Regions from separate parts of the Paenibacillus sp. FSL W8-0426 genome, predicted to be linked through region 3. Evidence: a T-box and tRNA genes for the amino acid it is inferred to sense, from the RefSeq annotation. Region 3 holds a T-box; the other regions hold tRNA genes.
The links. A T-box is a leader RNA that pairs with one kind of tRNA and senses whether it is charged. The one in region 3 lies ahead of MKY59_RS18380 (glutamine--tRNA ligase/YqeY domain fusion protein), so its partner is inferred to be a tRNA-Gln.

Region 1 (3,250 bases), 3.1 Mb from region 3:
GACCTATAAAAAGCGCTACCCGATCATTGATGGTGATGTCGAAGCAGCGTTGACGCTGGCTAACCAGGAGGGATTTGACGCATCTGACGATAATTACGAGGCTGAAATCGATTGGGGCTACGGCAAACAGACCCTGAGCTTCTCCAATACCAAAAAAGTCGATGCCATAACAAGCGGCGAGCAGCTTCCTTCCGATAGCAAGGCTTTGGAAATGCTGCTCGACAAACTGCCGGGCAAACTGAAAAACTGGTCTGCTTCCAACTGGGGCAAACAACAATTGTCCGCTTCCCGTGCCTACGGCCCGATTACGTTTGAGCGTTATGAAGGGACTTGGAACGGTCAAGAAATGACGCTTGAAGTGTGGCCGATTCTGAATGAAGCTGGCACGGGGATTGAGAACATCGTGGAGGTCTCCTTCAAGACAGACGACGCGTCTACGGTATCCGGCCTCCGTGCCCAACTGATGCAGCTGCTGGAGAACGAAAACTGGCTTCTTCCGGGAGACGGCCTGAAAACCCAACTTATTTTGGAACGTTATTAATGGAATCTACGGGGTATGTTGTTTGAGCATCGCGTTTCTGATACATCTCCACTTTTGACAGAACAGCCGGAACGATTACCCACCTGCTGGCTGGTCAAAATAGCATGAAACAAAGGCCTCATTTCTGATCCTTAAGATCAATGAAATGAGGCCTTTGTTTGTCCGCTAGCACTTTGCGGTGAGATAAACGATCCTTTTCAGATGTTCTTTTTCCTATATAAATGTGGCAGTATCAATACACTTTGAATGTTTGCCCTGTTTCAATGCCAAGCGCGCTTTGAATGAACGTATTGGCGACGCGCTCAACGGGCACCGGGTTAAACCCAATGAAGAAATCACGGTATTTCTCGGCCGATTCCACAAACAGATTCGGACTGACGGAGTTCAAACGGATACCTCTTGGCAGTTCATAAGCAGCCGCCTTGGCAAATGCATCAATAGCCCCGTTCGCCATCGCGCTGGAAGCACCCTGTTCGATCGGATGGTCCTTGATAATTCCGCTGACCAGTGTAAAACTTCCCTTATCGTTAATGTAGTGTTGACCGATGAGCACAATGTTGACTTGACCAAGCAGCTTGCTCTGCACGCTGACCATGTTGTTCTCGGGAGTGAGTTCAGCCAGCTTGGCATAATGAGTCTGGCCTGCTGTCACAATGACGTAGTCGATATTGGCAACCGTTTCAAAAAGCGTCTTGATACTATCGGTTGAAGTCATATCGACCGTATAATCTCCCGAATTTCTGCCTGCAGTTACAACTTCCACAGACCATTCCTGCAGCTTGGCAACAACCGCTTTGCCCAATGTTCCATGTCCTCCAATAACAAGTGCCCGCTTCATCCTTCGAATCCCCCCTGGTCGTTGTTCATTCACTTCATTTATTTAATCAAAGATCACGTCTGTTATCAAATTCAAATCGTTGATCGGATGACCATATATTTTCGATACAAAACAAAAAATAGCCCTGCACAAGGCAAGAGCTATTTTGCGATTCGTTAAGCGGGTGATGGGAATCGAACCCACGCTACCAGCTTGGAAGGCTGGAGTTCTACCATTGAACTACACCCGCATCTTATAAAAAATCGGGATGACACGATTTGAACATGCGACCCCCTGGTCCCAAACCAGGTGCTCTACCAAGCTGAGCTACATCCCGATACTTGAGAGTAAATATGGCGCGCCCTGAGAGATTCGAACTCCCGACCTTTTGATTCGTAGTCAAACGCTCTATCCAGCTGAGCTAAGGGCGCATATTTGGAGCGGACGACGGGAATCGAACCCGCGACCCTCGCCTTGGCAAGGCGATGCTCTACCGCTGAGCCACGTCCGCATATGATTGGTGCGGTCGAGAGGACTCGAACCTCCACGGGGGGTTAGCCCACACGGACCTGAACCGTGCGCGTCTGCCAATTCCGCCACGACCGCATAATATAACTGGTGAGCCATGAAGGACTCGAACCTTCGACACCCTGATTAAAAGTCAGGTGCTCTACCAACTGAGCTAATGGCTCTCACCGAAAAAATAATGGCAGGGGATATAGGATTCGAACCTATGCATGACGGAGTCAAAGTCCGTTGCCTTACCGCTTGGCTAATCCCCTATAAAGTTAAGATAAAGGGCGATCGAGGGGACTTGAACCCCCGAGTGCCGGAGCCACAATCCGGTGCGTTAACCCCTTCGCCACGACCGCCATACGTTGTTCCAACGCAATGTAGGAACATTATAGTTTGTCCAACCGGACCCGGTTTTATTCAAACCGCTAAAAGAAAATCATGGTGCCGGCGAGAGGACTTGAACCCCCAACCTACTGATTACAAGTCAGTTGCTCTACCAGTTGAGCTACACCGGCAAAATCATAAAAGTGGCGGAACCGACGGGATACTCTCACTTCGTTCGAGACTGCGCAGCTTATGCTCTCGAAGTGAATGCTTCGACGAACCCATTTACGGATTTTCATCCCTGATGAATATTCAAGTGGCGGAACCGACGGGATTCGAACCCGCGATCTCCTGCGTGACAGGCAGGCATGTTAGGCCAACTACACCACGGTTCCACGATCCCTTATTAAAATAAGTTCAATTGCGGGGGCAGGATTTGAACCTGCGGCCTTCGGGTTATGAGCCCGACGAGCTACCGGGCTGCTCCACCCCGCGTCGTTAAAAAAATATATGGTGGAGGCTGAGGGGATCGAACCCCCGACCCTCTGCTTGTAAGGCAGATGCTCTCCCAGCTGAGCTAAGCCTCCATACTACTATGACCCGTAGGGGATTCGAACCCCTGTTACCTCCGTGAAAGGGAGGTGTCTTAACCCCTTGACCAACGGGCCTCAATAAAACCAAGCTGGCGGAGAGAGAGGGATTCGAACCCTCGAGACGCTTTTGGCGCCTACACGATTTCCAATCGTGCTCCTTCGGCCAACTCGGACACCTCTCCATAATGGCTCCCCGAACAGGACTCGAACCTGTGACAACTCGATTAACAGTCGAGTGCTCTACCAACTGAGCTATCAGGGAATGGTGGAGCCAAGCGGGATCGAACCGCTGACCTCCTGCTTGCAAGGCAGGCGCTCTCCCAGCTGAGCTATGGCCCCATGATATGTAGGATTTATTGATTTGTAAGTTAAATGGTGGGCCCTGGTGGACTCGAACCACCGACCTCACCCTTATCAGAGGTGCGCTCTAACCAACTGAGCTAAGGGCCCAAATTATAT
Region 2 (3,250 bases), 1.7 Mb from region 3:
CCTGATAGCTCAGTTGGTAGAGCACTCGACTGTTAATCGAGTTGTCACAGGTTCGAGTCCTGTTCGGGGAGCCATATGGAGAGGTGTCCGAGTTGGCCGAAGGAGCACGATTGGAAATCGTGTAGGCGCCAAAAGCGTCTCGAGGGTTCGAATCCCTCTCTCTCCGTTCTGATTTTTAAATGCAAGGCCCGTTGGTCAAGGGGTTAAGACACCTCCCTTTCACGGAGGTAACAGGGGTTCGAATCCCCTACGGGTCATGTTTATCCAAAAGACTTGATTTTATCATTGATTATATGATATGATCATAAATGTCTTGTTCGGAGGCTTAGCTCAGCTGGGAGAGCATCTGCCTTACAAGCAGAGGGTCGGGGGTTCGAACCCCTCAGCCTCCACCATATACTTTTTTAACGACGCGGGGTGGAGCAGCCCGGTAGCTCGTCGGGCTCATAACCCGAAGGCCGCAGGTTCAAATCCTGCCCCCGCAATTGAACTTATTTTAAATAAGGGATCTTGGAACCGTGGTGTAGTTGGCCTAACATGCCTGCCTGTCACGCAGGAGATCGCGGGTTCGAATCCCGTCGGTTCCGCCATTTTCTTTCAAACATTGAGGAAGCTGTTCACTAAATCTGCTGTAAGGCACTGACGCCTGGATAAAGTGCAACGTTTCAAGATTAACTTTATTATGGCTCGGTAGCTCAGTCGGTAGAGCAGAGGACTGAAAATCCTCGTGTCGGCGGTTCGATTCCGTCCCGAGCCACCATTGAATCTAATAATCGAATATGCCGGTGTAGCTCAATTGGTAGAGCAACTGACTTGTAATCAGTAGGTTGGGGGTTCAAGTCCTCTCGCCGGCACCATTGTGGAGGCTTAGCGAAGTGGCCAAACGCATCAGACTGTAAATCTGCTCCCGTACGGGTTCGGTGGTTCGAATCCATCAGCCTCCACCATTGCTTTTAGGGGCATAGTTTAAAGGTAGAACAGCGGTCTCCAAAACCGTTAGTGTGGGTTCAATTCCTGCTGCCCCTGCCAATTCTTTATTAATTATGTATTATGGCGATCGTGGCGAAGTGGTTAACGCACCGGTTTGTGGATCCGGCATTCGGGGGTTCAATTCCCCTCGATCGCCCTCTAGTGGGGATTAGCCAAGCGGTAAGGCAACGGACTTTGACTCCGTCATGCATAGGTTCAAATCCTATATCCCCAGCCATTATTTGCGGACGTGGCTCAGCGGTAGAGCATCGCCTTGCCAAGGCGAGGGTCGCGGGTTCGATTCCCGTCGTCCGCTCCAATAGAATATGGCGCCATAGCCAAGTGGTAAGGCACAGCTCTGCAAAAGCTTTATCCCCAGTTCGAATCTGGGTGGCGCCTCCAGTAAATATGCCGGCGTGGCGGAATGGCAGACGCGCTCGACTCAAAATCGAGTGGGAAACCGTGGAGGTTCGAGTCCTCTCGCCGGTATTCAGTATTAAGAAAACAGTCCAGTAGAGATTACATCTAATGGGCTGTTTTTTTGTTTATCTATATGCTTACAAAATGAAATGATTAGGTGGGAGTACAGTGCCGGATTTGCATACAGAACACGATTATTCACAATTATTATTTGACCTATCTCTTTGGGAAGAAGCCTGGAGAAAGAGAAAGGCGTCCATGCCTCCCAGGAAAGGGAGCTATCCGTTCGATACGGAGGAAGCCTTTGAACGGTGGGCCAGAGAATACCACCATCAGTCGTTCACGGAAGAAGGCAAACAACGTTCTGGTCGCATTATGGGCTGGATTGAGAATCAGGGCGTCGAATATAAGGGGTTAACGATACTGGATGTCGGCGCCGCCTCAGGTGCGTTCAGCATACCATTCGCGGAAAAAGGAGCAACGGTTACTGCTGTTGAACCTTCGCATTTTCTGACCGCTTTGATGAAAGAAACCATTCCTGCCGAATTAAGATCCAGGATCGACATTGTGTCGGAACGTTTTGAGGAATTGTCCATTCAGGACAAAGGCTGGGAAAAGAAGTTCGATTTGGTGTTTGCCTCCATGTGTCCAGCCATGTCCGACTGGGAGACGGTGGAACAAGCCATCCTCTGCGCCAGGCAATATGTGTATATCAGCACGATGGCGGCTCCACGCGAGCACACCCTAATGGATGAGTTGAAAGAGGTGTTGGGGGTAAAATCGACATTCAGAGCAGGAGATATGGCATACATCCAACAGCTTCTATATTTGAAGGGATATTCTTATACGAGCATTATCACCAAAGAAACGACTACGTTGGAGATGCCGTTGGAGGATGTCGTGCATAAGCTGCCGGAATGGCTCAAAACGTACAAGCTGCCAACGGATGAACAGACTCTGCGACTTGCTGAAGAGCACATTAGAAAGACATTTCCGGATGGCGTCGTCACGTTTACGCGGGGAGGACGATTCGGAAAAATATTGATTCAACTCGATCAACCTCAGATGAAAACTGTACGGAAATAAGCATGAAGTTACGAGCGGTTGTTCATATAATAGTATGATCAGAAAAACCAAGAGGGGCAGTGGAAGCTGCCCCTTTTGCATGCATGGTTCCGAGGTATACCTTGTACCCTTTCACGAAATGGATTCTCCCCATAAATAACAGACCACCCCCCTTGTAGTGCGCCTTCAAACAGGTCTTTAGAACGGGCTGAAGCTCATATGATAGAGGAAACCCGAAAATTTTCAAAAATTATCCTTCAGAAAACTGGATTGCAGCTATAGAACAGCGAATGTATTTCATGGCCTGGGCAGCTCATTAGAAATTAAACCTGTCTTTCGGCATGCAGGTTCTGCTGCCGAAGCCGGTATTGGCCCGGGGTTATTCCCTCCCATTTGCGGAAGGAACGGATGAAGTTTTGCGGATTGTTATACTGAAGCCGGTTAGAGATGTCCTTTACGGTCAGATCCGTTTCTTCCAACCATCTTTTGGCGATGGTGAACCGATGTTTGGCCAAATATTCGCTGAATGACGATCCCGTTTCCTTGCGGAACACACTGCTTAAGTAGTTGGCATTATAGTGAAGCCTGGCAGCACACTCCTCTAGCGTGAGATCTCTATCATATTCCTGATGGATGATCGCAATCATTTTGTCCGAAATATGACGGTACTGTGTAACTTGTCTCTCCTTGAAAAGCAAAATGATGGGTTTGATCATCCGCTGACTGAACCAATGCTCCACTTCTGAGGCGTATCGAAGGTTAAATAGTTCCTTGTACAATGAATCATAGCCGGAAG
Region 3 (3,250 bases):
CGATTCGAACCAAGCGTTGGCAGAAGGCGGTCTCCCGATCGTGCTGATTACACCTTCCTTGGGTACGATCAGTCCTTTTAGCGCAGATCCGTTGAAGCAGCTACCGGCACAGGTTCGATTCGCAGAAATGAACAAAGGCGCAATACCCGAAGTGCTGTGCAGTCCAATCGCGTTAGAGTCGGGATTCCCTCACCTTGCGGTGCTGGATCAACAATACCGCATTCGGTATGTTTCTTACGGTTATCGCATCGGAGCCGTGAAGGAAGCTGTTCGTGTCGGCGTTATGCTCGCGAAGTGACCTAGTGTGATCAAGGGAGAGGTGACATATGAGCCGAAAATGGATCATCGGATACGTCGGTCATCGTGATCTGAAGAGCGTGACAGAGGCCGATCTGAAACGAATGACGCACATCAATATCGCTTTTGCCGGTATTCGGGAGGGAGCCATTCACACCGAGCATTTGCAAAACATGGATCAAGTTTCCGTGATCAAGAGGACCCATCCGGATTTGCGCTTTATTTTGTCCGTTGGAGGCTGGAGCTCCGGCGGTTTTTCGGAGGCAGCGGCGACGGCAGAGGGCAGGAATAGAATCGCCGAATCTGCTGTGCTAGCCGTAACCACTTATGGACTTGATGGCATTGATTTGGATTGGGAATACCCATGTTATGGAGAGGCTGGGATTGCGGCATCCGCAAGTGACAAGCCGAACTTCACGATGCTGCTGAAAACCATCAGGGAAGCGTTGACACGGCAGGGTGAGTTGGACGGGAAGTATTATATGCTGACCATTGCAGCGGGAGCGGACCAATACTACGTGGATGGAACGGAAATGGATCAGGTGCAAAGGTACGTCGATTACGTGCAGCTGATGACCTATGACATGCGGGGCGGCTTTCAGGTATTAACGGGACATCATACAAATCTCTTTACGCCAACTGGGGATTTGTTCCGCATCAGCGTTGATGCTTCGGTCCAAACGTTTCACAGGGCAGGTGTGCCCAAGGACAAGATCATCATCGGTGCCGCGTTCTATTCCCGCATGTGGAAGGGTGTGCCCGACCGGAACGATGGATTGCATCAAATGGCAGAAACGACCGGCGGTTACGGTCCGGAGTATACGGAGTTAAACGCCAATTACATTGGGTTGAACGGGTATACCAGGCATTGGGATGATGAAGCAAAGGCGCCGTATCTCTTTAATGGACACACGTTTATTTCTTATGACGATCCTGACTCCATCCGAGCCAAATGCCGATATGTACATGATCATGAATTGGGCGGCATTATGTTTTGGGAATATAAATGTGACAAGACACATCAATTGCTCGAAACGATGGATCATGAATTTGACAGCCAATCGTAAACGAAAAGGGTTTGACTTTCATTTTGGCTTTGATTACAATAATAGGAAATATTGAACGTGATGACGAGAAGAGTAGATGCTGATTTTTTTATACAGAGAGCCCTGATGCTGAGAATGGGTGAAAAAACAGCATTGAAGCAAGCCTCCGAACGGTCCGCCGGAACAAAACGTGCAGCGTCAGGGATGGTGGAACGGGTGCTCCCGATATAGAGCACAGGGTTCAGTACGGTTCGCAGTATGAACGGAAATGGACTTGATGAGACTGGAATGGCGACATTTCGGTGAACCTGGGGTGGCACCACGAGAACTTCGTCCCCAAGACATATCGTCTTGGGAGGTGAAGTTCTTTTTTCGTTGATCATTACGTGGTTGATCATAACAGGGGAGGCATTCTAGCATGGAAGCAGGTTTCGACAAACCGAAAAAGGAAACAGAACATGAGTTGAATAGGGAATTCGTGATGGCGAGACGTGAAAATAAACAATCCCGGCAAGACGAGGACGAACGCAGCTCCACCCAAGGTGGGAGTTACCTGGAGAACCTCATCCGGGAAGATGTGATGGCTGGCCGTTTTCAACGTCCGATCTGTACCCGCTTTCCACCCGAACCGAACGGGCACCTTCATATCGGCAGTGCCTATGCTATTCACATCAATTACACCACAGCTCAAACATTCGAGGGTACCTTTCATTTAAGGTTCGACGACACGAATCCATTGAAAGAGGACATCTCTTACGTTGAGTCCATTCTCAAAGATATGGAATGGCTTGGTTACAGTCCTGGGGGGCACGTATATTATGGGTCTGATTATTCCGACCGAATCTATGCCGCAGCAGTTGAACTCATTCAACAAGGCAAAGCGTATGTATGTCATCTTTCTCCGGAGGAATTGGCAGCTAGCAGGGGAACGTTAACCGAACCAGGAACCGACAGTCCCTATCGCAATCGAACCCCAGAGGAAAATTTGCGCTTGTTTCAGGAGATGCGAAATGGAATCCATCCGGACGGATCTTGTGTACTTCGTGCAAAAATCGATATGGCTTCTCCGAACATGAATCTTCGTGATCCGGTGCTGTACAGGATCATTCATGCCCCGCATTACCGGACAGGAAATGTTTGGTGCATCTATCCAATGTATGATTTCGCTCATCCTATTCAAGACATGATTGAAGGCATTACACATTCCCTCTGTTCCATTGAATTCAAAGACCATCGTGCACTGTATGATTGGGTGCTGGCCGAATTGGGGATCTTGGAACCGCCCAGGCAGTGGGAGTTTGGACGCGTCAATATCGCCGGTGCGGTGACCGGCAAGCGTTACCTGCGGAAAATGGTTGAATCCGGCTGGGTAGATGGCTGGGACGATCCCCGGCTGCCAACGATTTCCGGCCTGAGACGCAGGGGATACACTCCCGAGAGCATTAGAGAATTCATCGGTGGCATTGGACTCGCAAGACAGCAAACAACGGTGGATATATCCTTGTTGGACCATGTGCTCCGTCAGGAGCTTAAACCGAATGTTCCGGCGATCATGGCGGTTGTTCATCCCCTAAAGGTGATACTCATCAATTACCCGAATGAAGGTGAAGAGATGCTGCCTATTGAAAACAACCCGTTGACCGCTGATCGGGGTGTGCGCGAGGTAGCCTTTTCGAGGGAGTTATACATTGACCGCGATGATTTCATGGAAGTTCCTGCGAAGGGGTTTCATCGGTTGGCGCCAGGTGCAGAAGTGCGGCTCAAGGGTGCATATTTCATTCGCTGCGAGGAGGTTATCAAAGATCCGCGATCCGGCGAAATCATTGAACTGCATTGCACCTACGATCCCCGAACGAAGAGTGGCAGCGGCTTCAAAGAGCGTAAAGTCAAAGGAACCATTCATTGGG

Region 1: it has a tRNA-Gln gene. The T-box ahead of MKY59_RS18380 (glutamine--tRNA ligase/YqeY domain fusion protein) is inferred to sense a tRNA for this amino acid. The anticodon was not compared.
Region 2: it has a tRNA-Gln gene. The T-box ahead of MKY59_RS18380 (glutamine--tRNA ligase/YqeY domain fusion protein) is inferred to sense a tRNA for this amino acid. The anticodon was not compared.

What each region holds. Positions count from the first base shown of each region.
Region 1 is NZ_CP150203.1:340,544-343,793, reverse strand. Features, by position in the region: gene MKY59_RS01615 (CYTH domain-containing protein) at 1-541, shown strand, start outside; gene MKY59_RS01610 (short chain dehydrogenase) at 774-1,379, opposite strand; tRNA gene MKY59_RS01605 (tRNA-Gly) at 1,538-1,608, opposite strand; tRNA gene MKY59_RS01600 (tRNA-Pro) at 1,622-1,695, opposite strand; tRNA gene MKY59_RS01595 (tRNA-Arg) at 1,713-1,789, opposite strand; tRNA gene MKY59_RS01590 (tRNA-Gly) at 1,795-1,869, opposite strand; tRNA gene MKY59_RS01585 (tRNA-Leu) at 1,877-1,964, opposite strand; tRNA gene MKY59_RS01580 (tRNA-Lys) at 1,975-2,050, opposite strand; tRNA gene MKY59_RS01575 (tRNA-Gln) at 2,066-2,140, opposite strand; tRNA gene MKY59_RS01570 (tRNA-His) at 2,158-2,230, opposite strand; tRNA gene MKY59_RS01565 (tRNA-Thr) at 2,314-2,389, opposite strand; tRNA gene MKY59_RS01560 (tRNA-Asp) at 2,516-2,593, opposite strand; tRNA gene MKY59_RS01555 (tRNA-Met) at 2,620-2,693, opposite strand; tRNA gene MKY59_RS01550 (tRNA-Val) at 2,710-2,785, opposite strand; tRNA gene MKY59_RS01545 (tRNA-Glu) at 2,795-2,866, opposite strand; tRNA gene MKY59_RS01540 (tRNA-Ser) at 2,882-2,973, opposite strand; tRNA gene MKY59_RS01535 (tRNA-Asn) at 2,978-3,053, opposite strand; tRNA gene MKY59_RS01530 (tRNA-Ala) at 3,055-3,130, opposite strand; tRNA gene MKY59_RS01525 (tRNA-Ile) at 3,165-3,241, opposite strand.
Region 2 is NZ_CP150203.1:5,863,092-5,866,341, reverse strand. Features, by position in the region: tRNA gene MKY59_RS26590 (tRNA-Asn) at 1-74, shown strand, start outside; tRNA gene MKY59_RS26585 (tRNA-Ser) at 78-166, shown strand; tRNA gene MKY59_RS26580 (tRNA-Glu) at 186-257, shown strand; tRNA gene MKY59_RS26575 (tRNA-Val) at 320-395, shown strand; tRNA gene MKY59_RS26570 (tRNA-Met) at 412-485, shown strand; tRNA gene MKY59_RS26565 (tRNA-Asp) at 513-590, shown strand; tRNA gene MKY59_RS26560 (tRNA-Phe) at 685-760, shown strand; tRNA gene MKY59_RS26555 (tRNA-Thr) at 782-857, shown strand; tRNA gene MKY59_RS26550 (tRNA-Tyr) at 862-947, shown strand; tRNA gene MKY59_RS26545 (tRNA-Trp) at 956-1,029, shown strand; tRNA gene MKY59_RS26540 (tRNA-His) at 1,054-1,126, shown strand; tRNA gene MKY59_RS26535 (tRNA-Gln) at 1,133-1,207, shown strand; tRNA gene MKY59_RS26530 (tRNA-Gly) at 1,214-1,288, shown strand; tRNA gene MKY59_RS26525 (tRNA-Cys) at 1,298-1,371, shown strand; tRNA gene MKY59_RS26520 (tRNA-Leu) at 1,380-1,458, shown strand; gene MKY59_RS26515 (methyltransferase domain-containing protein) at 1,648-2,475, shown strand; gene MKY59_RS26510 (helix-turn-helix domain-containing protein) at 2,778-3,250, opposite strand, start outside.
Region 3 is NZ_CP150203.1:4,128,965-4,132,214, reverse strand. Features, by position in the region: gene MKY59_RS18390 (transglutaminase-like domain-containing protein) at 1-298, shown strand, start outside; gene MKY59_RS18385 (glycoside hydrolase family 18 protein) at 327-1,364, shown strand; T-box leader at 1,416-1,684, shown strand; gene MKY59_RS18380 (glutamine--tRNA ligase/YqeY domain fusion protein) at 1,762-3,250, shown strand, end outside.